Regions from separate parts of the Arthrobacter sp. PvP103 genome, predicted to be linked through region 2. Evidence: riboswitches for the same ligand, from Rfam matches in the RefSeq annotation. Region 2 holds a riboswitch; the other holds the start of a gene.
What was found. A riboswitch is a leader RNA that binds a small molecule or an ion and turns the genes downstream of it on or off. The one in region 2 is predicted to bind glycine.
Positions count from the first base shown of each region.

Region 1: linked by a shared signal. The riboswitch ahead of gcvP (aminomethyl-transferring glycine dehydrogenase) and the one ahead of JOE41_RS11505 (L-serine ammonia-lyase) in region 2 are both predicted to bind glycine.

Region 1 covers NZ_JAFIBQ010000001.1:3,220,463-3,226,376, reverse strand. The annotation lists gene gcvT (glycine cleavage system aminomethyltransferase GcvT) at 1-67, opposite strand, end outside; gene gcvP (aminomethyl-transferring glycine dehydrogenase) at 79-2,931, opposite strand; glycine riboswitch at 3,134-3,232, opposite strand; gene JOE41_RS14905 (TetR/AcrR family transcriptional regulator) at 3,382-3,921, opposite strand; gene JOE41_RS14900 (MFS transporter) at 3,991-5,592, shown strand; gene JOE41_RS14895 (Dps family protein) at 5,682-5,914, opposite strand, start outside.
Region 2 covers NZ_JAFIBQ010000001.1:2,504,577-2,510,490, reverse strand. The annotation lists gene JOE41_RS11515 (methylenetetrahydrofolate reductase) at 1-353, opposite strand, end outside; gene lipA (lipoyl synthase) at 381-1,388, opposite strand; gene JOE41_RS11505 (L-serine ammonia-lyase) at 1,478-2,905, opposite strand; glycine riboswitch at 3,179-3,276, opposite strand; gene JOE41_RS11500 (hypothetical protein) at 3,423-3,758, shown strand; gene JOE41_RS11495 (LysR family transcriptional regulator substrate-binding protein) at 3,762-4,547, opposite strand; gene JOE41_RS11490 (DUF5997 family protein) at 4,645-5,049, shown strand; gene JOE41_RS21025 (hypothetical protein) at 5,062-5,541, opposite strand; gene JOE41_RS11480 (AAA family ATPase) at 5,721-5,914, shown strand, end outside.

The DNA.
Region 1 (5,914 bases), 720 kb from region 2:
CGAAATCGGTGAAGGACGCGCCGAGCTTCTTGTGCTCCTCATAGAGCGCCGTGTAGTTCTCAGTCATCGCGGGAATCCTTAGTTTTCGAAGTCTTCGATGGGCGGGCAGGAGCAGATCAGGTTGCGGTCCCCTGCTGCGCCGTCGATGCGGCCCACGGGCGGGAAGTACTTGTCCTGCTTGAGGTGGTGGACGGGGAAGGCGGCCTGCTCACGCGGGTATTCGCGGTTCCAGTCGGAGGAGACGACGGCGGCCGCGGTGTGCGGTGCGTTGCGCAGCGGGGAGTTCTCCACCGTGAAGTCGCCGTTCGCAACCTGGTCGATTTCCTGGCGGATGGTGATCATGGCATCGATGAAGCGGTCAATCTCCACGAGGTCCTCGGACTCAGTGGGCTCCACCATGAGCGTGCCGGCAACCGGGAATGCCAGCGTGGGGGCGTGGAAGCCGAAGTCAATGAGGCGCTTCGCCACGTCTTCCGCGGTGACTCCCGTCTTGGCAGTCAGGGCGCGCAGGTCCAGGATGCACTCGTGCGCCACGAGTCCGCCTTCGCCGGTGTACAGCACCGGGAAGAACTCGTTCAGGCGGGAGGCGATGTAGTTCGCCGCCAGCAGGGCCGACTTGGTGGCTTCGGTCAGGCCGGCGCCGCCCATCAGCTTTACGTAGGCCCAGGAGATCGGCAGCACCCCGGCGGAGCCGAAGCGGGAAGCGGAGATCGCAACGCCGTGCCCGTCCTCGTGGGCTGCCTTGTTGGCATCGCCCGGCATGAACGGCGCAAGGTGGGCCTTGGCCGCAACCGGGCCGACGCCCGGTCCGCCGCCGCCGTGCGGGATGCAGAAGGTCTTGTGGAGGTTCAGGTGGGACACGTCGCCGCCGAACTTGCCCGGCTGCGCCAGGCCCACCAGGGCGTTCAGGTTGGCGCCGTCAACGTAGACCTGCCCGCCTGCTGCGTGCACCGAGTCGCAGATTTCGCGGACGTCGGCGTCGTATACGCCGTGCGTTGACGGGTACGTGATCATGATCGCGGACAGGACGTCTTTGTGGGTTTCGATCTTCGCCTGGAAGTCGGCGTGGTCGATCGTGCCGTCAGCGGCGGTGGCCACGACGACCACCTTCATGCCGGCCAGGACGGCGGACGCGGCGTTGGTACCGTGCGCCGAGGCGGGGATCAGGCAGACGTTGCGCTGGTCATCACCGCGGGACAGGTGGTAGCCGCGGATCGCCAGCAGGCCCGCGAGCTCGCCCTGGGAGCCTGCGTTCGGCTGGATGGAAACCTGGTCGTAGCCTGTGATCTCCGCGAGGTCCGCTTCCAGGCCGTCGATCAGCTCACGCCAGCCTTCGGTCTGGGAGTCCGGGGCGAAGGGGTGGATGGAGGCGAACTCCGGCCAGGAGATGGCTTCCATCTCGGCGGTGGCGTTCAGCTTCATGGTGCATGACCCCAGCGGGATCATGGTGCGGTCCAGGGCGAGGTCGCGGTCCGAGAGCTTGCGGATGTAGCGCAGCAGCTGGGTTTCGGAGCGGTGCGTGTTGAAGACCGGGTGCTGCAGGTAGTCCGAGGAACGTTCGACGGCGGCGTCGAGGGCGAAGCCTGCGTCGTCGGAGGCAACCTCGGCGCCGAAAACGGCGGCAACGGCGGCGACGGTTTCCGGCGTCGTGGTTTCGTCAGCGGAGATGCCGACGGTGTCGGCATCGATGCCGCGCAGGTTGATGCCTTTGGCTTCGGCTGCGGCGACGATGTCAGCTGCTTTGCCCGGGACGCGGACGGTGATGGTATCGAAGAAGCTGCCGTGCAGGATCTCGAGGCCTGCGCCCTGCAGGGATGCCGCCAGGGTGCGGGCGTTCTTGTGGATGGTCTCGGCGATGGACTTCAGTCCGTCAGGGCCGTGGTAGACGGCGTACATCGACGAGACGATGGCCAGCAGTGCCTGTGCGGTGCAGATGTTGGACGTGGCCTTTTCGCGGCGGATGTGCTGCTCGCGGGTCTGCAGGGCAAGGCGGTAGGCCGGGGTGCCGGCGTTGTCCTTGGACACACCCACCAGGCGGCCGGGCATGGAACGCTCAAGGCCCTTCTGGACGGCCATATAGGCGGCGTGCGGACCGCCGAAGAACAGCGGCACACCCAGGCGCTGGGTGGAGCCGACGGCGATGTCCGCACCCTGCTCACCCGGAGGGGTGATCAGGGTCAGTGAGAGCAGGTCAGCCGCCACAGTGACCAGTGCGCCGCGTTCCTTGGCGGCGGCGATGACGGCGGCGTGGTCGAACACCCGGCCGGACACGCCCGGCTGCTGCAGCACGATGCCGTTGATGTCGCCGTCGGGAAGCCCCTTGGAGAGATCCGCCACCTCAACCTCGAAGCCGAGCGCCTCGGCACGGCCCTTGACGATGGCGATGGTCTGCGGCAGGACATCGGCGTCCAGGACCGTCTTGCCGTCATGGGCGGCCTTGTTCTTGTTGGCACGCCGCATCATCAGGACTGCTTCAGCCACGGCGGTGGCTTCGTCCAGGAGGGAGGCGTTGGCGATGGGCAGGCCCACGAGGTCCTGGACCATGGTCTGGAAGTTCAGGAGTGCCTCAAGGCGTCCCTGGGAAATTTCCGGCTGGTAGGGGGTGTAGGCGGTGTACCAGGCCGGGGACTCGAGGATGTTGCGGCGGATCACCGCCGGGGTCACCGTGTCGTAGTAACCCTGGCCGATCATCTGTACGGCCGTCTTGTTCTTGGCAGCCAGCTTGCGCAGCTCGGCCAGTACTTCGACCTCGCTCAGGGCGTCCTGCAAAGTCAGGGCGACTTCCTGGCGGATGTCTTTGGGGACCGCGGTGTCTACCAGCGAGTCCACGGTGTCGTAGCCGACGGACTTGAGCATGGTGTCGATGTCGGCCTGGCGGCGGGCGCCAATATGCCGGTCGACGAAGGTGGTGGAGGCTGAACTAACCGTCACGAAGGAACTCCATTACTAATGGCGGCGCAGGGTACGCCGCAGTGGTCCGGGTTCCTCCCCGCTCTGTATTGGACCTGAGAGTTTCCGCAGGACCGTGCTCTCGCACAGCTCCGCTTGCACCGTCGGTGAGCATGGCGTGTCCTGGTTTGCCCCCCAACTGGGTTGGGACACAAACGGACAGCATGCTGCTTTCCAGAGTTGCCTTGCCGCGGCGGTACATGGGCCTGAGAGATTCCTGGGGAGGGTTTGCTCCTACGGCGCCTGCTTGTACCTACTTGCAGAACTCTCCCGCCGCAGATCAAAGGCATATTTAGTTAGCGGTGACAACAGTCACAGCGTCAATTGTCCTACGCGCAGGTCCAGTCTGCAAACTCCGCAGCCAGTCCGACGGCGCGTTACGGCCCGAATCGCGACGGTCCCGGAAGGCAGACCCACGCCCTCGTGGCGCTGTCAGCCGCGAAGCCGTTCGACGGCTGCCAGCAGGCTGTCGACGTCGCCGCTCATTTCGGGCGGGGCGGCGCCGGGGCCGCTGGCCAGCATGGCATTGAAGTAGAGGCCGTCACCCATGTACAGCACGGCCTTGGCCATGGCCGGACCAACGTCCCCGGCCAGCAGTTCCAGCCAGCTCCCCTGGACGGCCGCGAAGCGGTGCAGCGTCTCCTTGTGCGCCACTTCGGCAAGCCGGGTGGCAGCCACAAAAACCCGGTCCAGCGGAGTGTCCGCCCAGAGGGAGGACTTGATGAAGTAGACCGCGGCGCCTTCCGGAGCTTTGGCCATGGCGTCCAAATCCCCGGCGACCAGCCGGTCCATGCGCTCCAGCAGGGCAGAAATCATGGCTTCCTTATTCGGGAAGTGATACAGGAGACCCCCCTTGGAAACCCCTGCTCGCCGGGCCACGGCATCCAGCGTCGCGGCGCGTTCACCCACCTCGATCAGCAGGGATTCAAAGGCGTCGAGCACAGCCTCGCGGGCAACGGGTTTTCTGGCCATGGTTCCTATCATGCCCGGTGGTCCGGGCTCGTTTCTTAACTATACCGTCCAGACGGTACAGTTATCTTCATGGGAAACTCGCAGTCACCTTCGACGCCGGCCACGCAGCGCCTCACTTCCGCAGCGCCCGCCGCTATCGGCAGCCGCTCCACCGGCCCCAGGCCGGGTCGCGACTGGCTGGCCCTCGCGCTTTTGATGTTCCCGGTTCTGCTGGTCGCCGTGGACAACACCGCACTGACGTTCGCACTGCCCGCCATCGCCAGCAACCTCGACCCCACCGGCGTTCAGCTGCTGTGGATTATCGACGCCTACCCCCTGGTCCTGGCCGGCCTCCTGGTCGCCATGGGCAGTTTCGGCGACAGGATCGGCCGCCGCCGGCTCCTGCTAATCGGCAGCACCGGTTTTGCCGCCGTCTCCGCAGCAACGGCATTCGCCCCCAGCGCGGAATGGCTCATTGCCGGCCGCGCAGCGCTTGGATTTTTCGGTGCGATGCTCATGCCTTCCACCCTGTCCCTGATCCGGAACATCTTTCCGGACCCCAACCGGCGCCGTCTGGCTATCGCAATTTGGGCAGCAGGGTTCTCGGGTGGTGCCGCGCTGGGGCCGATCTTCGGCGGCTGGCTCGTGGAGCACTACTGGTGGGGCGCAATCCTGCTGGTGGCCGTGCCCATCATGCTGCCTATCCTGCTGCTTGGTCCGGCCCTGATTCCCGAATCCAGGGACCCCAGCCCGGGAGCCGTTGATGCCGCCAGCATCGTCCTCTCCCTGGTGACAATGGTTCCCTTGGTCTACGGCATCAAGTCGCTGGCAACGGAGGGCTTCGGCCCGGCGGCGGCGGCGGCCATCGGTTTCGGACTCCTCATGGGCTACGCCTTCATCCGGCGCCAGAAGAGGCTGCCTAGCCCCCTACTGGACATCAGCCTCTTTGGAAACAGGATCTTCAGCACGGCCATCACGGCCAATGTCCTGGCGCTTTTTTCCTTCAACGGCTTCATCCTGTTCCTTGCCCAGCACCTCCAGCTGCTGGAGGGCCAGCAGCCCACGGAGGCCGGAATTGCCATGATCCCGGCGCTGGTTGCCACCGTGGTTGCCGGCCTGGTGGTGGTCCCGCTGGTGCGGACAATAAGGCCAGGCTTTGTGGTGGCCGGAGGTCTTTCCCTAAGCGCCACCGGCTACTTCATGGTGGCCTTCGGGGACCACTCGGGCGGTCCGGCCATCCTGCTGGGCGCACTCCTGGTCCTGGCCCTCGGCGTGGGAGCAGCCGAAACGATTTCCAACGACCTGATACTGGGGTCGGTCCCGCCGGAGAAGTCGGGTGCGGCAGCGGCCATTTCGGAGACCGGTTACGAGATTGGCTCACTGCTCGGAACGGCCGTCCTCGGCTCGATCCTGACGGCGTCCTACCAGCGGAACCTGGTCCTACCGGAGGGCATCGCAGCCGCCGGCCCTGCCGGCGCCGCGCAGGGGGTCACACAGGCCCGGGAAACCCTGGCCGGGGCCATGGAACTCGCCCATTCGCTCCCCGCACCGCTGGCGGACGCCCTGACGTCCGCCGCCCGGGTCGCGTTTGAATCGGGCGTCCACGTGACGGCCTCCATCGGGCTGGTACTGATGGCGGGAGCGGCAACGCTCGTCGCCGTCGTTCTCCGCGGAGTGCCCAAGGCCTCTTAGCGCCGGCGGGCCGCCATCCTCCGCCCGCACCCGCCAAACAGAAAGCCCGGCACCGGAATCATCCGGTGCCGGGCTGACGTAATGCGGTCTTACTTACCGTCGGGGGTGGTCACGCTGGCGGAGGCCTTCATGTTCTCCGCGCCCACCATCCAGGCGTACTGCTCGAGCTTGGCGATGAACTCATGAAGCAGGTCCGCCGTCGTGGGGTCTTCCTCGTCGACTTCATCGTGGACCTTGCGCATGGTGCCGACAGCCGCTTCGAGCGCCGCGACGATGCGGTCTACGGCGTCCTTGGTGCTGATCAGCCCCTGCGGGAACTGCG
Region 2 (5,914 bases):
ATCCTGCCGCCGGTGTACTGCGCGATGTCTTCCAGCAGGGGAAGGGAGGACGCGTACGGGCCTGCGGGCTGCTTCCGGTCTCCGCCGATCACAAACACTTCGTTGATGCCGGAGACATCGCAGTCACGCAGGATTCCGGTGAGTTCGGACCGGCCGGGCACGCTCCGCGCCGCGAGATGCGGAATGACAGAATAACCGAGCACGCCCAGCTGCACGGCGGCACGCATGGTCCGCTCAATGCCGTGGTGGGGCAGGCACGTCACGGTGAGCGTCGTGGTCAAAGGCACGTGCGCCTTGACCTGCTCAACGATTCCCTCTGAAGGGATGATTTCGATCCTGGTGGGGAACATCATTGGTCCTCTCTGGCGGTCAAATGGTTCTCAGGAGTGTGCTGCGATGAGCGAGCTGGCTTCCTGGCGGGTGCTGCCGGAGGACTCGATGTGCGCGAGTTCGGCCGGGATGTCCCAGCCCTTCTTGCGCATCGCGGTGGCCCAGAGCCGGCCGGCACGGTAGGAGGAGCGCACCAGCGGTCCGGACATCACGCCGAGGAAACCGATCTCTTCGGCCTCCGTGGCGAGGTCGACGAATTCCTGCGGCTTGACCCAGCGGTCCACCGGCAGGTGGCGTTCGGACGGGCGCAGGTACTGGGTGATCGTGATCAGGTCGCAGCCGGCCTCGTGCAGGTCGCGCAGGGCCTCGGAGATTTCCTCCCGGGTTTCTCCCATGCCCAGGATCAGGTTGGATTTGGTGACCATTCCCAGGTTCCGGCCCTGCGTGATGACGTCCAGCGACCGGTCGTAGCGGAACGCGGGGCGGATGCGCTTGAAGATCCGCGGGACGGTCTCGACGTTGTGCGCGAAGACCTCGGGCTTGGAGTCGCAGATCGCGGCGATGTGTTCGGGTTTGCCGGAGAAGTCCGGGATCAGGAGTTCGACGCCGGTGCCCGGGTTCAGTTCGTGGATCTTGCGGACGGTCTCGGCGTAGAGCCAGACGCCCTCGTCGGCGAGGTCGTCCCGGGCCACGCCGGTCACGGTGGCGTAGCGCAGCTGCATGGCCTGGACCGAGCGGGCCACCTTGGTGGGCTCAAACATGTCCACCGGTGAAGGCTTGCCGGTATCGATCTGGCAGAAATCGCAGCGCCGGGTGCATTCGGAGCCGCCGATCAGGAAAGTGGCTTCCTTGTCTTCCCAGCATTCGAAGATGTTCGGGCAGCCGGCCTCTTCACAGACGGTGTGCAGGCCTTCCTTCTTCACCAGGTTCTTGAGCTGGACGAACTCCGGGCCCATCTGGACCTTGGCCTTGATCCACTCCGGCTTACGCTCCACCGGAGTAGCCGCATTGCGCTGCTCAATACGCAGCATCTTCCGGCCTTCTGGTGCCAGTGTCATGGTTCTCTTTCCTTTGTGCGTGCGCCGGTAGTCCGGCAAAATTTTGGTGCGGGAGGGGTTGCTGGAGCCGTCCCGGTCGGGCTAGGGAGTCAGCATTCGACGACGTTGACGGCGAGGCCGCCCATGGCGGTTTCCTTGTACTTGGAGGACATGTCCCTGCCGGTCTCGCGCATGGTCACGATCACCTCGTCCAGGGACACCCGGTGCGTGCCGTCGCCCCAGAGCGCCATCTTCGCGGCATTGATGGCCTTCGCCGCCGCGATCGCGTTCCGCTCGATACAGGGGATCTGCACCAGCCCGCCGATCGGATCACACGTCAGCCCCAGGTTGTGCTCCATCGCGATCTCCGCCGCGTTCTCCACCTGCTGCGGCGTCCCGCCCATCACCTCGGCCAGGCCCGCAGCGGCCATCGACGACGCCGAACCCACCTCACCCTGGCAGCCCACCTCCGCCCCCGAAATGGACGCCTGTTCCTTATAGAGCACCCCGACCGCACCGGCAGCGAGCAGGAACTTCACCACCACATCATCCCGGTCCTCCCGGCTGGCCCGGTCCATGCCCGGCGCGAAATGCAACGCGTAATACAACACCGCCGGGATGATCCCGGCCGCCCCGTTCGTCGGCGCCGTGACCACCCTGCCGCCGGACGCGTTCTCCTCGTTCACCGCCAACGCGATCAGGTTCACCCACTCCTGCCAGTACTTCGGATCCCGGTACTCCGGGTCCTGGCCCCGGTTCTCCTTCAGCAAACGCTCGTGCCAGTCCGGCGCACGACGGCGGACCTTCAGCCCGCCGGGCAGCAGCCCCTCACGCTTCAGGGACACCGCCACGCACTCCTCCATCACCGAGTAAATGTGCAGCAACCCCTCCCGGATCTCCGCCTCGGACCGGGAGGCGCGTTCGTTGACGAACATGATCTCCCCAATGGACAGGCCCTTGGACTGGCACCGGCCCAGCAGCTCCGCCGCAGTCCGGAACGGCAGCGGCAACTCCTTCTTCGACTCCTCCAACTCCTGCTGCGCCGCGTCCTCCTCGCCCTCACGGACAATAAACCCCCCGCCCACCGAGAAGAACGTCGCCGCATGCAGCACCTCCCCGCCAGCATCCGTGACAGTGAAAGTCATCCCGTTCGTGTGCCGCGGCAGGATGGTCAACGGCCGCAACACCATATCCTTCACCCCGTACGGCAGGACCACCCCGGCACCATCAACAGCACCGGCCAGCCGCAGCATCCCGGACTCCGCGATCGCCGCCAGCCGCTCCTCCACCTCGGCCGGGAGGATCTTCTCCGGATGGAACCCCTCCAGCCCCAGCAGGATCGCCGTCATCGTCCCGTGACCGTGCCCCGTCGCGGCGAGCGAACCATACAAATCCACCCGCAGCCCGGCCACCCTCTCCAGGGCACCGGAAGCCTTCAGCTCCCCGGCGAACACCGCCGCAGCCCGCATCGGACCCACCGTATGCGAACTCGAAGGCCCAATCCCGATGGAAAAAAGATCAAAGACACCAACAGCCATGGCCGGGTTCCTTAGCTGCCCAGGCGCTGCGGGGCGGACTGGGGACGCGCACTGGGGCGGCAGGACACGCAGATGCGGCGGCCTGCAAAGGTGGAAGAGGACGGCTGAATCGTCACGAGAGGAACTCCATAATTCAGGTGGCGCAGGGCGCCACGTTGATTCGGGTTCCTCCCCGCTCTGTATTTGACCTGAGAGTTTCCGCGGACCCTGCTGTTACAGCGTGCCGCTTGCACCGTCGGTGAGCCCGGGGACCGGACTACTTTCCAGAGTTGCCTCGCCGCGGCGGTACGTGGGCCTGAGAGATTCCTGGGGAGGATTTGCTCCTACGGCGCCTGCTGAACGTACCGGCAGGACTCTCCCGCCGCAGATCAAAAGCGTGTATCACTTGTCGGTGACACGGCTCACACATTATCTGTTGCCGGGACGACACGCAACAGAGTCACGTCATATGGGTCATTCGTGCCGCTGACGGGAGGGATCCGTCGGTGGCCGAGGCACCGCTTGCTACGCTGGAACCATGAAATCCCGCCTCGCCGCCCTGTCCGCTGCTGCCCTCATCGTTGTACTGACCGGCTGCGGGCAGGTCCAGGACGCAGCCGAAAAGGCCGTGAGCGACGGCGCCTCCCAAGTTGCCACAGCAGCCGCCGACCAGGTCAAGGGACAGGTGTGCGCGCTCGTGGAGGACGGGCTTGTCAGCGTCAAGGACAAGGAACTGCTGGGCGGCCTCGTGGCCGGGGCCGACACCGCCGGCGTGCCGGCCGAGATCACCACTCCGCTACGCCAGATCGCCGAGGCGGGCGATCAGGTTCCCGCCGAGTCCGTCACCGCGCTCAAGGATGCCTGCACCGCCTAAGCCCTAGCGCTTGCCCTTCTTGCGCGATCCCTTGCCGCGGCCCTTGTCCGGATTGGGAGCGTATCGCTGGGCCACCTTGGGTTTTTTGACGCCGGTTCCCCGCCGGTCCGGTTTCGGTTCCTTCTTGGGCGGCTCCACCTTCGCCGACGGCTGGCGGGAGCTCTGGGCGGTCCGTCCGCGGACAATCCCGATGAACTCCTCGATCACTTCATCCATTGCCTGGTCCGCCGCCTCATCCCCGGCCCCACGCGTCGCTTCACGCGTGGCCTCATTGGGCCAGGCAAGGGCGATCTGTGTGGTGGGTGCGCCGGTGAGCTTCCGCGCCACCGTGTCCTTGACGTTGAAGTGGCGGGCGACGGACATCGGCAGGATCACGAGCCCGGCACCCGAGGCAACCACCTGCAAAGCAGCTTCCGGGCCGCCGAGCTCCGCCACATCCAGAAAGGTCTCTGCGGCAAGGTCCGCCAGCGCCACCTCTTCGAACACCGAAATCTCATGTCCCTTGGGAGCAACCACCACCGGCTGCTCCTCATACAGGGGAATCACGTTCAGGCCCTCACGCTCCACCGGCAGGCGGACGAAACTGAGGTCGGCGGAACCGTCACGGAGGACCAAAAGCTGGGCGCCGTCGTCGGACATAAAGGACTGCAACGGAACATCCGGCATCCGCTCTTCCCAGCGCCTGATCCACTTCCCCGGCGTTACTCCGGCAACGTAGGCGAAGCGCAGCACGCGCCCTTCCGGTTCAGCGGGTGCGGATGCTTGCGGGGATTCTTCTTCAGCGGACACACGTTCACAGTACCGCCAGAGCTGCGGGAGAGCCCTGCTGGTGCTGTTTGGTGCTGCTCTGGTGCCTTGTAGGCGGTCCGCCGGATACCCTTGAAGTATGACCTCTGCAAACTCCCAGTCCATGAAGCCGGCCACCGTTGCCAAGAAGCTTGGCATCTACCTGCCCGCAACACCCCAGGAGTTCCAGGATTCGGTTATCACCCGCGCCGATTTCGCCGAGCTCCAGGCCAACCCGCCGGAGTGGCTGGCCGAGCTCCGCCGCAACGGCCCGCACCCCCGCCCGGTGGTGGCGCAGAAACTGAACGTTTCCATTAGCGGCCTGGCCCGCGGCGGCGTCGAGGAAGCACTGACCTCGGCGGAGATCACCGCGCTGCTGCAGGCTCCCCCGGCTTGGCTGGTGGCCGAACGCTCCACGCACGCTGCAGTCCGCGCCGAAGCACAGCGCGTCAAGGACGAGGCCGCCAAGAAGGACGCCAAGAAAGCCCGTGCCAAGGCCGAGTAAGGCCCTGACGGCTTAATGTACGGGACGAAGGTCGTCCGGATCGCCTCGGTGGAACATTCGCCGGGGCGCCACGCCTTCGAAAAGGACCCACACCGTGGAGGCATCTTCGGTCATGGCGTCAACAATTCCCGACGCCGTGACGCGGTTGCCCCGCACAATCGCCACCTTGTCGCCGGGACGCAGTTCCGACCAGTCAGTTTCCTGCCGCAAGGGTTCACCGGCCGGGTCTGCGGCCTGGTGCCCGTGCGGAATCTGCGGACCTGCACCGAACAGCCATGCGGAGACATCGCTGCGCAGCACGAGATGCGGTCCGCCCGTTGCACTCACGCTTCCCGTGGGCACGTAATAGCCGCGGCCCGCCCCCGACCCGCCGGCGGCCCTGTCCAGGGCATCGAGAAGGCGCCTGGTGAGGTGGCCCTGGGGACCAATCTCCCGGAGCTCGTCGAGCTCTTCCGGGGAGAGCCGTCCCAGCACAGCAGCTATATCGGCCATGATGGATCCCTTCTAGCGGATGGTGCCTGAAGAACCACGCTAGAACCCCGTCATTAACGGCGCGTGAAATCGGGACGGCGAACAGAAAACAAGTTCCGCGGGGGACGAACAGCGCCGGCCTGGCGTTAAACGATCAACTGCCGGCCCCCTTCGCTGCACCAACTATCCGCCCCAAGGAAATGAGCCACCCCCTGTTAATCGTCCTCACCGGAATTGACGGTGCCGGAAAGACCACCGCCGCACGCGCAGCCGTGGAAGCCGCCCGCCTGGCCGGCGGCAAAGCCGTGTTGCTGCGCAACCATGCCGGCCGCCGCAACATGACGCAGTGGTCGGAGCGCTCCGGAATTCACCTCAACCGCCGCGTGGCGGATGC